DNA from 4 places in the Rhizobium sp. 007 genome. Region 3 is predicted to be linked to each of the others. Evidence: predicted binding sites of a transcription regulator. Region 3 holds the regulator's gene; each other region holds the start of a gene.
What was found. Region 3 encodes PhoB, which activates phosphate uptake and scavenging genes when phosphate is short. Its sites were predicted from a motif close to TGTCATNNANCTGTCAT; they were not measured.

Region 1: a site for PhoB is predicted at 1,363-1,379, ahead of ppk2 (polyphosphate kinase 2). Genes of this name have one in related genera too.
Region 2: a site for PhoB is predicted at 908-924, ahead of phnF (phosphonate metabolism transcriptional regulator PhnF). Genes of this name have one in related genera too.
Region 4: a site for PhoB is predicted at 2,299-2,315, ahead of ISN39_RS18920 (NAD-glutamate dehydrogenase). Genes of this name have one in related genera too.

Annotation. Positions count from the first base shown of each region.
Region 1 is NZ_CP064188.1:1,187,781-1,190,814, reverse strand. It holds gene ISN39_RS26770 (hypothetical protein) at 1-115, shown strand, start outside; gene ppk2 (polyphosphate kinase 2) at 340-1,260, opposite strand; gene ISN39_RS26760 (TIGR01458 family HAD-type hydrolase) at 1,717-2,490, shown strand; gene ISN39_RS36805 (DUF6665 family protein) at 2,733-3,034, opposite strand, start outside.
Region 2 is NZ_CP064187.1:4,125,767-4,128,800, reverse strand. It holds gene ISN39_RS20090 (2,3-bisphosphoglycerate-dependent phosphoglycerate mutase) at 1-88, shown strand, start outside; gene phnF (phosphonate metabolism transcriptional regulator PhnF) at 139-876, opposite strand; gene phnG (phosphonate C-P lyase system protein PhnG) at 992-1,468, shown strand; gene phnH (phosphonate C-P lyase system protein PhnH) at 1,468-2,076, shown strand; gene ISN39_RS20070 (carbon-phosphorus lyase complex subunit PhnI) at 2,080-3,034, shown strand, end outside.
Region 3 is NZ_CP064187.1:1,947,796-1,950,829, reverse strand. It holds gene pstB (phosphate ABC transporter ATP-binding protein PstB) at 1-575, shown strand, start outside; gene phoU (phosphate signaling complex protein PhoU) at 610-1,323, shown strand; gene phoB (phosphate regulon transcriptional regulator PhoB) at 1,358-2,041, shown strand; gene ISN39_RS09860 (winged helix-turn-helix domain-containing protein) at 2,059-2,745, shown strand.
Region 4 is NZ_CP064187.1:3,874,028-3,877,061, reverse strand. It holds gene ISN39_RS18920 (NAD-glutamate dehydrogenase) at 1-2,100, opposite strand, end outside; gene pdxY (pyridoxal kinase PdxY) at 2,371-3,034, shown strand, end outside.

The DNA of each region.
Region 1 (3,034 bases), on a different replicon from region 3:
GTCTGATTGCAACGGCGTGCTAAAGCCGCCGTCCATCGGCGACGGAGACCTTGTCAAGCCTGCGCCGCCTATTGGCAATACGCCCGTAATCCCGCCGGATTTTCCGAAGCAGTAGGCAGAATTGTGCCCGGATGTACGTGACAACCCGTGGCGACGACAACGACAACGCTGCCGTGGTCGTGTGGATTGTGCTGAAGGCGAGAAGATATCCGTCATCTCTACGCAGACGGAAGCCTTTTCCAACAGCATTACCTTCTCCTGGCGGGAACAGTAGACGACGAGCCAGCAGCTAAGAAGGTTGCGCGATCCGCACAGTGTCTTGATGCTTTTGGGCTGGCATCAGTATTTCGGCGGCACGTAGAGCTCCGGCGGGAGGACCTTGCGTTCGTAGTCGGGGTTAAACACGCGCTCTGGGAGCGTGATGTTCTCATGCGGCACGTCTTCGTAAGGAATCTGCTTAAGCAGGTGGTCGATGCAGTTGAGGCGGGCCCGCTTCTTGTCGTTGCCCTCGACGATGTACCAGGGCGCCTCAGCGATATTCGTGCGGGCGAAGGTCTCTTCCTTTGCCTTGGTATAGGCTTCCCAGCGCACGCGCGATTGCAAGTCCATCGGCGACAGCTTCCACTGCTTCAGAGGATCGTGGATGCGCATCAAAAAACGCATCTGCTGTTCCTCGTCAGTGATCGAGAACCAGTATTTGACCAGCCGGATGCCGGAGCGCACCAGCATGCGCTCGAACTCGGGCACATCGTTGAAGAATTGTTCCACCTGGTCTTCGGTCGCAAACCCCATGACGCGCTCAACGCCGGACCGATTATACCAGGACCGATCGAAGAGCACGATCTCGCCACCGGCCGGCAGATGTGGCACGTAACGCTGGAAATACCATTGGGTTTTCTCTCGGTCCGAAGGAGCCGGCAGCGCCACCACTCTCACCACGCGAGGGTTGAGCCGCTGCGTGATGCGCTTGATCACGCCGCCCTTGCCGGCCGAGTCGCGTCCCTCGAAGATCACGACGACCTTCTCCCTGTGATAGGAGACCCAGTCCTGCAATTTGATCAGCTCGGCCTGCAGCGCCAGAAGAGCGCGGAAGTAATCGACACGCGGCATCGGGGGCGGATGCGACGTGCGATAGATCTTACGGATTTCTTCTGACAGCGCCGGTTCGGAGAGCTCGAGTTCGTAGTCCTCGTCGAGCGTATCGGCCAATTCGGCTTCCAGCCAGTCTGGTTTATCGAGATCATCCTTTGACGTATTCATATCTCTCTCCGATGTGCCCCGCATCATGCCACGCATCGCAATTTATTTCATGCCAGCATGACGGGATTTTGAAGCCATAGTAGCGCCATCCCCTCCTGCAGCATGACGGAGCGATTACACCAGGTAATATTGTTGCGGGAGAGCTCGTACTCTTCGAAGGCCCATGCGCTTGATGAGCTCGATATAGCGGTAATGCAGGCGTGCGTGAAAAACGCATCAGCATAGCGCGCTGCGCCTTAAAGACGACGATCCTCGCGCCATTCTGTGGGTTTGCCCTCACCGCAAATAGGCCGCAAATATCACCGACGGCCACGAGGCGGATGCGGAAGTCGGTCGCGAAAGTCAGTGGGTTGAGTGACAAGACCGGCGACTTCCTTGTCGCCCACGGATTCGCGATAAGATCTCTGCCGAATTCCTAAATTTGACGCACGATGCTTCGGCGTTCATTCTCCGTCCATGATCAGCGGAGTACTTCTGGATCTCGCTGGCGTTATCTATGACGGCGAGGAAGTCATACCGGGCGCTACCGATGCTGTTGCGCGCTTGCGCGAAGCCGGCCTACTCATCCGGTTCGTGAGCAATACGACACGCTCGAACAAGCAGGCGCTCTTGCAGCGACTTGCAGGACTTGGACTTTACGCCACAAGCGATGAGCTCTTTACTCCGGCGCAAGCCGCGCGGGAGTGGCTCGATAAGCACGATCGATCGCCATACCTGTTGGTTCATCCCGATCTCGCGCTGGATTTCCACGACCTGGCAGGAGGGCCACAGAAGGCTCTTGTTGTCGGCGACGCCGGCGAGGCTTTCGATTACCAGACCCTGAATGCCGCATTTCGCGAGCTGGTCACAGGCGCGGAATTCCTAGGGCTCGCGCCAAACCGGACGTTCCAGGATGTTGACGGCAAACTCAGTCTCGACGCGGGCGCGTTCATCGCGGCGCTGGAGTTCGCAAGTCAGAGGCGTGCCACTATCCTGGGAAAGCCGTCACCCGAATTCTTCCTGTCCGCGCTCGCCAGCATGAATTGTCCGAAAGCAAAGGCCGTCATGGTGGGCGACGACGCGGAAACGGACGTCGCGGGTGCCTTGCAGGCCGGACTTTCCAAAGCAGTGCTCGTCCGCACAGGCAAGTATCGTCGCGGGGACGACACACGATTTAAGCCTTCGCCAACTGCAACGGTCGACGATATCTCTGCTGCGGCAGACTGGATCCTCGCGGCACGCAACATTTAATGGCGGCCGTGGCGATACATCGCGGCGGCAGCCGCTTAGCGACGTCAGCTGAAGCTTCTGGTATAGGCATGGCGAGTACCGCCTTTGCGTGGTTTCATTGACGACTTCTTGCAGCCGAGTTCTGCGTGGCGCCCATGGTTAGTCTTCGCGCTTCTCTGACATTCTAAATTTTCTGGCAATGACGGTCGCGTGCTGCGAACGCACATGTCTTTTGCTGTCGAATAGAGGCCAGCCTGATGAGTTCATCGCCGTATGGCCCCGACCCTCGCAAGCACTTCGCCGGGAATCCCATACCGTGTGACGAGGTCCCAGTTGTTGCGGAGTCCGCAGATCTCCCGCTGAATGAACAATGCCCAGACAGCCTCCGCGGCGTCATTCAGGAGGCCTTCTCGATCAGCTGTGCGATTATCGCTCTTTGTCGAGGCGGCAAGTTTTGCAAGTGCCGCCTCGACTTTACGGCCTTGGCGACCAAGTGCATCGGCCCGCTCCGAGGCAAGTTCGTATTCCAAAGGGCTCAAAGGGCTGAATGCGGAATTCGGCCGAT
Region 2 (3,034 bases), 2.1 Mb from region 3:
GACCGGCGTTCCCATGGTCTACAAGCTCAATGCCGACTCCACCGTCGCTTCCAAGGAAGTGCTCGGCGATATGTCCGGGGCGCATTAAGCCTTCGACATCTCATTCAAAAGCCGGGCTCGCTGCCCGGCTTTTTCAGTTCAATTCTCTATCGTGAACTGCACCCTGTCGGCTGCAAAGCGGCTGATCGAGTACTGAACCGGCACGCCGTCAAGATCGGTATTCATTGCCTTGGCGATGAGCAGGATGGCGCCCGGCGTCAATTCCAGCGTGGCGATGTCGTGTGAATCGGCGTGAGCGGCGGTAATCTCGGTCGTTGCGCGGACGTAATCCGGCAGGCCGAGTTCGGCAAAGGCCTTGGTGATCGATTCCGTCTTGCGATAGACTTCGTCGATACCGGCAAACCGGTCGGCCGGAAACCATGTCGTTGCGCAAGATACCGGCCGCTTGTCGGCCAGACGCAATGTTTCGAGACGGATCACCGCCGTCCCGGACCTAAGCCTCAGCCAGCGCGCAACGTCAGCATCAGCCCTCTCTTCCGCATGGTCGAGCAGCAGGCCGCGCATCTCGCGCGCCTGAGCGCCAATACCGGCAGTGAAGCGCGTACGCCGCGTGATCGGGAAATTCAGCCGCTCCTTCCGCTCGATCAGGGTGCCGCGGCCTTGCACTGCGCGCACGATACCTTCCTGAGCAAGGGCGGCAAGCGCGCTTCTGACCGTATGGCGATTGACGCCGAATCGCAGCGCCAGAACAGTTTCCGGCGGCACCATGCCGGTCTCGTCATACGCCCCGGCACTGATTGCGTCGCGAATACGGTCCGCGATCTGGCGCCAGAGCGCCACGCCCGTCTGTCTCTGTACCTGGTTCAGTCCGGCCATTCGTTCCCGCCCTGCACTTTCACTTGAGTGATGTCACACGCTTGTCACGTCCTCACCTTAAGGCTACAAGTACCTTGTATGGTTGTCTATATCAATAGACATTTAGGGAACGGCGATGACATCAGCGAAACAGAAGGACCTTGCAAGCCAGCCCGAGATTGACCGCAAGCGCGTTGCCGATCTTCTCGCGCGGGCTGAACGGCACGAACTCGTTGAAGCCTTTGACGGACTCGCTGAAAAGCCAGCGGCTCAACCGGTGCGCGGGCCGGAAACCGGTCTCGTGATGGTGCGCGGCCGCATCGGCGGCGGCGGCGCCCCCTTCAATCTCGGCGAGGTCACGGTTACGCGCGCAACAATACGGCTTGGTTCCGGCGCCGTGGGTCATGCACAGGCGCTCGGCACGGACCGCGAAAAGGTAAGGCTTGCCGCGATCTTCGACGCACTGTGGCAGGACGATGCGATGAAGGATTTCGTCGAGGAGAGGCTGCTTTCGCCAATCGCGGCGCGGATCGCTGGGGTCGATCAGCGCAAGGCGGACGAGACGGCGGCGACACGGGTCGATTTCTTCACCATGGTGCGCGGAGACGACTGATGAGCCTCAAGACAGAAGCCCTGACGGGTGGTTTTGCCGAACCGGTCTTCCACGCCCAAAGGGTCTTCAAGACCATGATGGATGGCATGGCGCGCCCCGGCACGATCCAGACCATCGCGCCCGAAGTCGCGCCACCTGCGCCACTTGGCGTAGCCGCAGGCGCAATTGCGCTGACGCTGTGCGACCATGATACACCGGTCTGGCTATCTTCCGGGCTCGCGAAATCCGCAATGCTCGATTGGCTCGGCTTTCACACCGGCGCGCCCGTGGTGCCGGAAAGGGCCGAAGCCCGCTTTGCCTTTATTGAGCACGGCGTGACGCTTTCCTCGTTTGGACTCTTTGCCTTAGGCACGCAGGAATATCCTGATCGCTCGACGACGCTGATCGTCGAACTTGCAGGACTCGAAGGGGGCCGCCGGCTGGCCTTGACGGGCCCCGGCATTCAAGGCGTGAACGAGATTGCGCCTGTCGGCCTGCCGGAGGCGTTCCTGCGGCTCTGGGCGGAAAACCACGCCCTCTTTCCGCGTGGCATCGACCTCATGCTGACGGCAGGCAGCCGTTTCCTCTGCTTGCCGCGCACCACCAAGATCATCGCAACGGAGATGTGAGCCATGTATGTTGCCGTCAAAGGGGGTGAGGCCGCCATCGAGAATGCCCATCGCCTACTTGCCGACCGCCGTCGCGGCGACCGCTCGCTGCCTGCGATTGGCATCGACCAGATCGTCGCACAGCTGGCTCTTGCCGTCGACCGTGTCATGGCGGAAGCCTCGCTCTACGACCGCACGCTCGCCGCACTTGCCGTCCGTCAATCGCGCGGCGACATGATCGAGGCAATTTTCCTGCTGCGCGCCTATCGCACGACGCTGCCACGCTTCGGCTATTCGAAACCGCTCGACACCGCGGCGATGAAGATCGAGCGCCGCGTTTCGGCGACCTACAAGGATTTGCCTGGCGGCCAGCTTCTCGGTCCGACCTTCGACTACACCCACCGACTGCTTGATCCTTCGCTGCTTTCCGACGAGACCGTTGAAGAACCGGCGCAACGCCCTGCCGAAGCCGGCCGCATGATGCGCGTGTCGGAGATCCTTGGCCAGGAGGGGCTGATCGAGGCCGACGGCGATATGCCGGAGGATCACGAGATCGGTGACCTTACTCGTGAACCGATGGAATTTCCGATGAGCCGCGACCTTCGCCTGCAGGCGCTCGCCCGCGGCGACGAGGGCTTCCTCCTGGCACTCGGCTACTCCACGCAACGGGGCTACGGCCGCAATCATCCCTTCACGGGGGAAATCCGCATTGGCGAGGTCGAAGTGGAGTTTTACGTTCCCGAACTCGGCTTTGCCGTGTCGCTCGGCGTTATCCAATTGACGGAATGCCAGATGGTCAATCAGTTCAAGGGTTCGGCCAAGGCACCGCCGCAGTTCACGCGCGGCTACGGCCTCGTCTTCGGCCAGAGCGAACGGAAGGCGATGTCGATGTCGCTGGTCGATCGCGCGCTACGCGCCGAAGAGCTCGGGGAAGACATCACGGCGCCGGCACAGGACGAGGAATTCGTCATTTCTCACT
Region 3 (3,034 bases):
TCACGGGCGAAATCAAGCTGGACGACGCGGATATCTACGATCCGGACATCGACGTCGTGGAACTCCGCGCCCGCGTCGGCATGGTCTTCCAGAAGCCGAACCCGTTCCCGAAGTCTATCTACGAGAACGTTTCTTACGGACCGCGCATCCATGGAATTGCGAGGTCGAAGGCCGACCTTGATCAGATCGTCGAAAGCAGCCTCCATAAGGCCGGCCTCTGGAACGAAGTCAAGGACCGCCTGCAGGAATCCGGCACCGGTCTGTCGGGCGGCCAGCAGCAGCGCTTGTGCATCGCGCGCGCCGTTGCCGTCAGCCCGGAAGTCATCCTGATGGACGAACCGTGCTCGGCGCTCGATCCGATCGCGACCGCCAAGGTCGAGGAGCTGATCCACGAGCTTCGCGAGAACTACAGTATTGTCATCGTGACGCACTCGATGCAGCAGGCAGCCCGCGTTTCGCAGCGCACCGCCATGTTCCACCTCGGCAATCTCGTCGAGGAGAATGACACCGACAAGATGTTCACCAATCCGGACGACCCGCGCACCCAGGATTACATCATGGGCCGCTTCGGCTGAGCTGCGGCGTTCAGGCTATTCAAGGACAATCCCAATGGCATCGACCCATATCTTTTCTGCCTATGACGAGGATCTGAAGTATTTGTCCCGCCGCATCTCGGAAATGGGCGGGCTTGCCGAGCAGATGGTGTCGGACGCCGTCCGCGCGCTGGTTAACGGTGACGCTGGCTTGGCCCAGAAGGTCATCTCCGACGATGTCGTCATGGATCACGCCGAGCGCGAGATCGGCGACAAGGCGATCGTCACGATTGCCCGCCGCCAGCCGGTGGCCTCGGACCTTCGCGAGATCATGGGCTCGATCCGCATCGCGGCCGATCTCGAGCGCGTCGGCGATCTCGGCAAGAACACCGCCAAGCGTGTCATCGCCGTGCAGAGCACCGGCGTTCCGCGCAAGCTCGCCCGCGGTCTCGAGCATCTTTCCGAACTGGCGCTGGTCCAGCTCAAGGAAGTACTCGACGTCTATGCCTCGCGTTCAGCCGACAAGGCGAAGTCGATCCGCGAGCGCGACGAGGAAATCGACGCGATGTACACCTCGCTGTTCCGCGAGCTGTTGACCTACATGATGGAAGATCCGCGCAACATCACCAGCTGCACGCATCTTCTCTTCTGTGCGAAGAACATCGAGCGCATCGGCGATCACGCCACTAACATTGCCGAAACGATCTATTACATGGCGACCGGCGCACAGCCGGAAGGCGAACGTCCGAAGGACGATACTGCCAACACCGTCGGCGCGGTCACGGAATGACAATTCCGAACCGGCCCTCAGGAGACAGAACCGAATGATCCCGAGAGTTGCAGTCGTTGAAGACGAAGAGGCACTGAGCGTGCTTCTTCGCTATAACCTTGAGGCCGAAGGTTTCGAGGTCGACACCATTCTGCGCGGCGACGAGGCCGAAATCAGGCTTCAGGAGCGCACGCCGGATATTCTGATCCTCGATTGGATGCTGCCGGGCGTGTCGGGCATAGAGCTTTGCCGCCGCCTGCGCATGCGCCCGGAAACGGAGCGTCTGCCGATCATCATGCTGACGGCGCGCGGCGAGGAAAGCGAGCGTGTGCGCGGCCTTTCCACCGGCGCCGACGACTACGTGGTCAAGCCGTTCTCCACGCCCGAACTCGTTGCCCGCGTCAAGGCGATGCTGCGCCGCGCCAAGCCCGAGGTGCTCTCCACGGTGCTGAAATGCGGCGATATCGAACTCGACCGCGAAACGCATCGTGTTCACCGCAAGAGCCGCGAAGTCCGTCTCGGCCCGACCGAATTCCGTCTACTGGAATTCCTGATGTCGTCGCCCGGCCGCGTCTTCTCGCGTTCGCAGCTTCTGGACGGTGTCTGGGGCCACGACATTTATGTCGACGAGCGCACCGTGGACGTTCATGTCGGTCGACTGCGCAAGGCGCTGAACTTCTCCAACATGCAGGACGTCATCCGCACCGTCCGCGGCGCAGGATATTCGATGGAAGCATAGCAGGGAGGCCGGAGAAGATGTCGGTGCGGGTACTTGTTGTTGAGCAGGACGAAGATCTGCTCGCGACACTGAAGCATGCTCTGGAGACAGAAGGGTATTCGGTGAACTGTCTTCACCCGCATGCGTCGCTGGTCGAGCTCGTGGCGTTGCGGCTGCCTGATGCGGTGATATTCGGTGCGCCGGCTCCTGGCTCGATGGCAATCTCGACATGCCGCCAGTTCCGGACAACTGGAGCGACCGCCCGCCTTCCGATCGTGGTGCTGCTGGACTCGGCCCTCGAGCAGGACCGGTTGGCCGTTCTCTCCGCCGGAGCCGACGACTGCCTCATAAAGGCAGTCTCCCCCGTGGAACTCCTCATCCGCTTGCGGAACCTCCTGCGGCGTCTCAATCCAGCGCTGCTGGAGAGCACGCTGAAGGTCGGGGATCTGACGCTCGATAAGAACGCCCGCCGGGTTCACAGGCAGAAGAAGGAAGTCAAGCTCGGCCCCACCGAGTTCAGGCTGCTCGAGTTTCTGATGAAGTCCCCCGGCCGCGTCCACTCCCGATCGGAATTGAGGGCATCGCTGTGGGGTAACGATGCCAGTGTCGATGAGCGCGCTGTCGACGTACACATCGGGCGTCTCCGGAAGGGCATCAGTTTCGGCAAGGCCGATAAGGTGATCCGGACGGTGCGTGGCGCCGGCTACGCACTCGGCGACTTCTGATCCGGATCAGGTTCCTATCCTATCCCCGTCGCTGTGCGCACAGATTGAGACGCGCGATACAGCTGTTCGCGCAATACGTGTGTCACGTCGATTTCACGCGACTGCCTATATTAGGGTGTGCTTAGTCGCGCTGGAGGTGATTCCAGTCACGCCTTCGGCTCCCATACTCGCCTAAGGGCGTCAGACATATAATCCCGCCGGGATGAGGGTTCGGCCCGATAGGCCACACTCGTCCCAAAGTACAGCTAGTTTGGTTGAAGCGATTTGGAGTATTCCATGACGATCAAGA
Region 4 (3,034 bases), 1.9 Mb from region 3:
GCTAAGCTGCGGATCGAGCGCCTCATAAAAGAGGCGGAAGATCGAAGCGGCAATCTCTGGATATTTATCGAGGGTCGTTGCGATGTAATCCTGCGAATAGGCGATACCTGCTTGACGAAGATAACGCGCATAGGCCCGCAGGACATTCGTCTCGCGTGCGGAAAGCCCGGCTGAAAGGATCAGCCGGTTGAAACTGTCATTGTCGATCGTGCCGTCGAAAGCGGAAATGAAGGCCTCTTCCAGCGCGGCACCATGACGGCTGAGGTCAATTTCGGCGCCACTGCGGTCTTCAAGCTCCATATCGTGCAGTACGACGATGTTGACCGAGCCGTCTGCGGTTGGCACTTCGATGTCGAAGGTCCGCTCGCTCAGCACGTTGAAACCGAGATTTTCGAGAAGCGGCACGCGGCGTGAGAGCGGAAGCTGCTCGCCAGCATGGAAGATCTTGAGTGAGAAGATCCGGCCGCGTTCTGCATCATTGCGGTAATAGAATTCGATGCGTATCGGCTCGCCGGAGGCGCAATCGGTGATGTCCGGAAGATCGGCAACCGTTTCTTCAGCGGTGAAGGAATCCTGGAAGGCATTGCTGACGGCGATCTTCGGCGCCTTCGGCCCAGCCAGCGCTTCGAAGCGATCGTCCCAGCGGGCGGTGATGGCGCGGATCGCTTCCTCGAGCTTCGCTTGCGGGATGCGCGGCGTTTTGCCGCCGGATCGGCCGATGATGAAGTGTACGCGCGCAACCCGCCCTTCCGGGAAGGCCGGGTAATAGGCAGAGACCCGGCCGTCGTAGACGGTCTTCAGATAGGTGCCGATCTTTTCGCGAACGATGGAATCGTATTCCTCGCGTGGTACATAGACGATGACCGACACGAAACGGTCGAAATGATCGATGCGCGGCAGAACGCGGACGCGCGGCCGTTCGACTAGATCATTGATCTGTTCGGCGAAATTCGCGAGCAGCGTCGTGTCGATCTGGAAAAGATCGTCGCGTGGATAAGATTCCAGCGTGTTGTACAACATTCGGCCGGAATGGCTCATGGGATCGAAGCCGAAATGATCTGTCACTTTGGCAACTTTGGAACGGATGAGCGGAATTTCCGAAGCCGAAGACGTATAGGCCGTAGAGGTAAAGAGGCCAACGATGCGCAGTTCACCGGTGACGTTGCCGTCCTTGTCGAATCGCTTGACGCCGACATAATCCATATAGGCGCGGCGGTGGACGACGGATTTCACATTCGCCTTGGTGACGATCAGGAAATCCGGACCATCGAGAAAGGCGAGGATTTCCGGCGTCGTCGTTACGGCATCCTTGCCGGTGCGCAGCACCAAGACATCCGGATCAGAAAGAATGCCGAGGCCAGCGCCCTTGTCACGCTCGACCTTCGCTTCGCTGCCCTTGCTGGAATAGACATATTCACGCATGCCAAGGAAGGTGAAGTTTTCATCGCGTAGCCAGGTGAGGAAAGCCAGTGCTTCGTCCCGATCGGCCTTTTTGCGGCTGGCGCTGTAGCTGCCCAATTCGGCAATCACGGTGTCGAGCTTGGAAAGCATGGGCTTCCAATCGGAAACAGCCTGGCGGACCTGCTCCAGCACGATCATGATGCGCTTGCGAAGGTCGCCGGATTGCGCCGTAGTCAACGGCGAAATGTGAATCTGGATATGGCTGACACGTTTTGCCGGATCGCTCGCCTCCTCGGCTGAATAAAGTACCGGCGTCTTGCCATGCTCCATCACCAGGATCGGATGCACCGCCATATAGAGATCGCGATAGGAGCTTGTGACCTCGCTCATAACCGACTCGTAAAGGAACGGCTTATTCTGATCGGTAACCGTCAGGACCGAGACCGCAACGCCATCGGGTTCGACATCAGCCAGCGTTTCGATCGTAACGCGCGGGACCTTGCCGTCCCAGCCAGCAAGCTCCTTAGCGGAATGAACGGCCGAAAGCGCCAGCATCTCCGGTGTGTAGCGATCGAGGTCGTCTCCACTCGCCCGGCCGAAGAGGATTTCCGGATCGAGATGCGGCTCTTTGGCTGCAGCAGCGATCTTCTTTGCGCTTTCGATCAGCTTTTCCCGTCGCGGATGGTTTTTGGCAGCCATTGAAGACATTCCCCCGATTTGTGTGATTTGGCGCAAGTTAGCAGAAGAATTGTCGAAAAAACCCCTAAAAGAGGCTCCGCCTTGGCAGTTTTTGTGCGTTTTTGACCTTGTTCAGTAAAATTTCAGAGGATTCTCCGATTATAGGAAAGCCCAGGCCGGTCTTGGATTTTTTCGGCTCGCCGAGATTTCCACGCATGGATGAAGAATGGTTGACAGCTGCGCGGCAAAAGGACGATCAACAGCGCATCGAATTCGGGGTTTAAAATTACTATGCCGGATAATAGTGCTGCAGGAACGGTGATCGTCATCTCCAGCCATGTCGTTCGCGGTTCGGTCGGCAATCGTGCCGCCGTCTTCGCGCTTGAGACGCTCGGCCATCAGGTCTGGGCACTGCCGACGATCATTCTGCCCTGGCATCCCGGTCATGGTCGTTCGACCCGGCTCACTTTTGCGGAGGCCGATTTCGATGCCGCCATCGATGATCTCATCCGTGCACCGTGGGTTGGAGAAGTGAAGGCGGTCTTGTCTGGTTATTTCGGAAACGCTGCCCAGGCTGGTTCTGTTGCCCGTCTGGTCGGTGCATTGCGTGAAAAGAATCCCGAGCTGCTTTATGTCTGCGATCCGGTGATGGGCGATCTGGGCGGCCTCTATGTGCCCGAAGCGACGGCGGAGGCGATCCGCGACCATCTGATCCCGCTTGCGTCTTTGGCGACACCCAACCGCTATGAGCTGGCCTGGATGGTGGGCGCACCGTTGGAGGACAATACAGCTGTTATGGAGGCTGCTTTGTCACTCGGCCCTTCCCGCATGCTTGTCACCTCCGCTGTTCCGATGATGGCTGGCGGCACCGGAAATCTCTATCTTTCCGGCCGCCATGCTCTGCTTGCCGAGCATCGTGTCGTCGACAATCCGCCGAACGGACTGGGCGACCTGC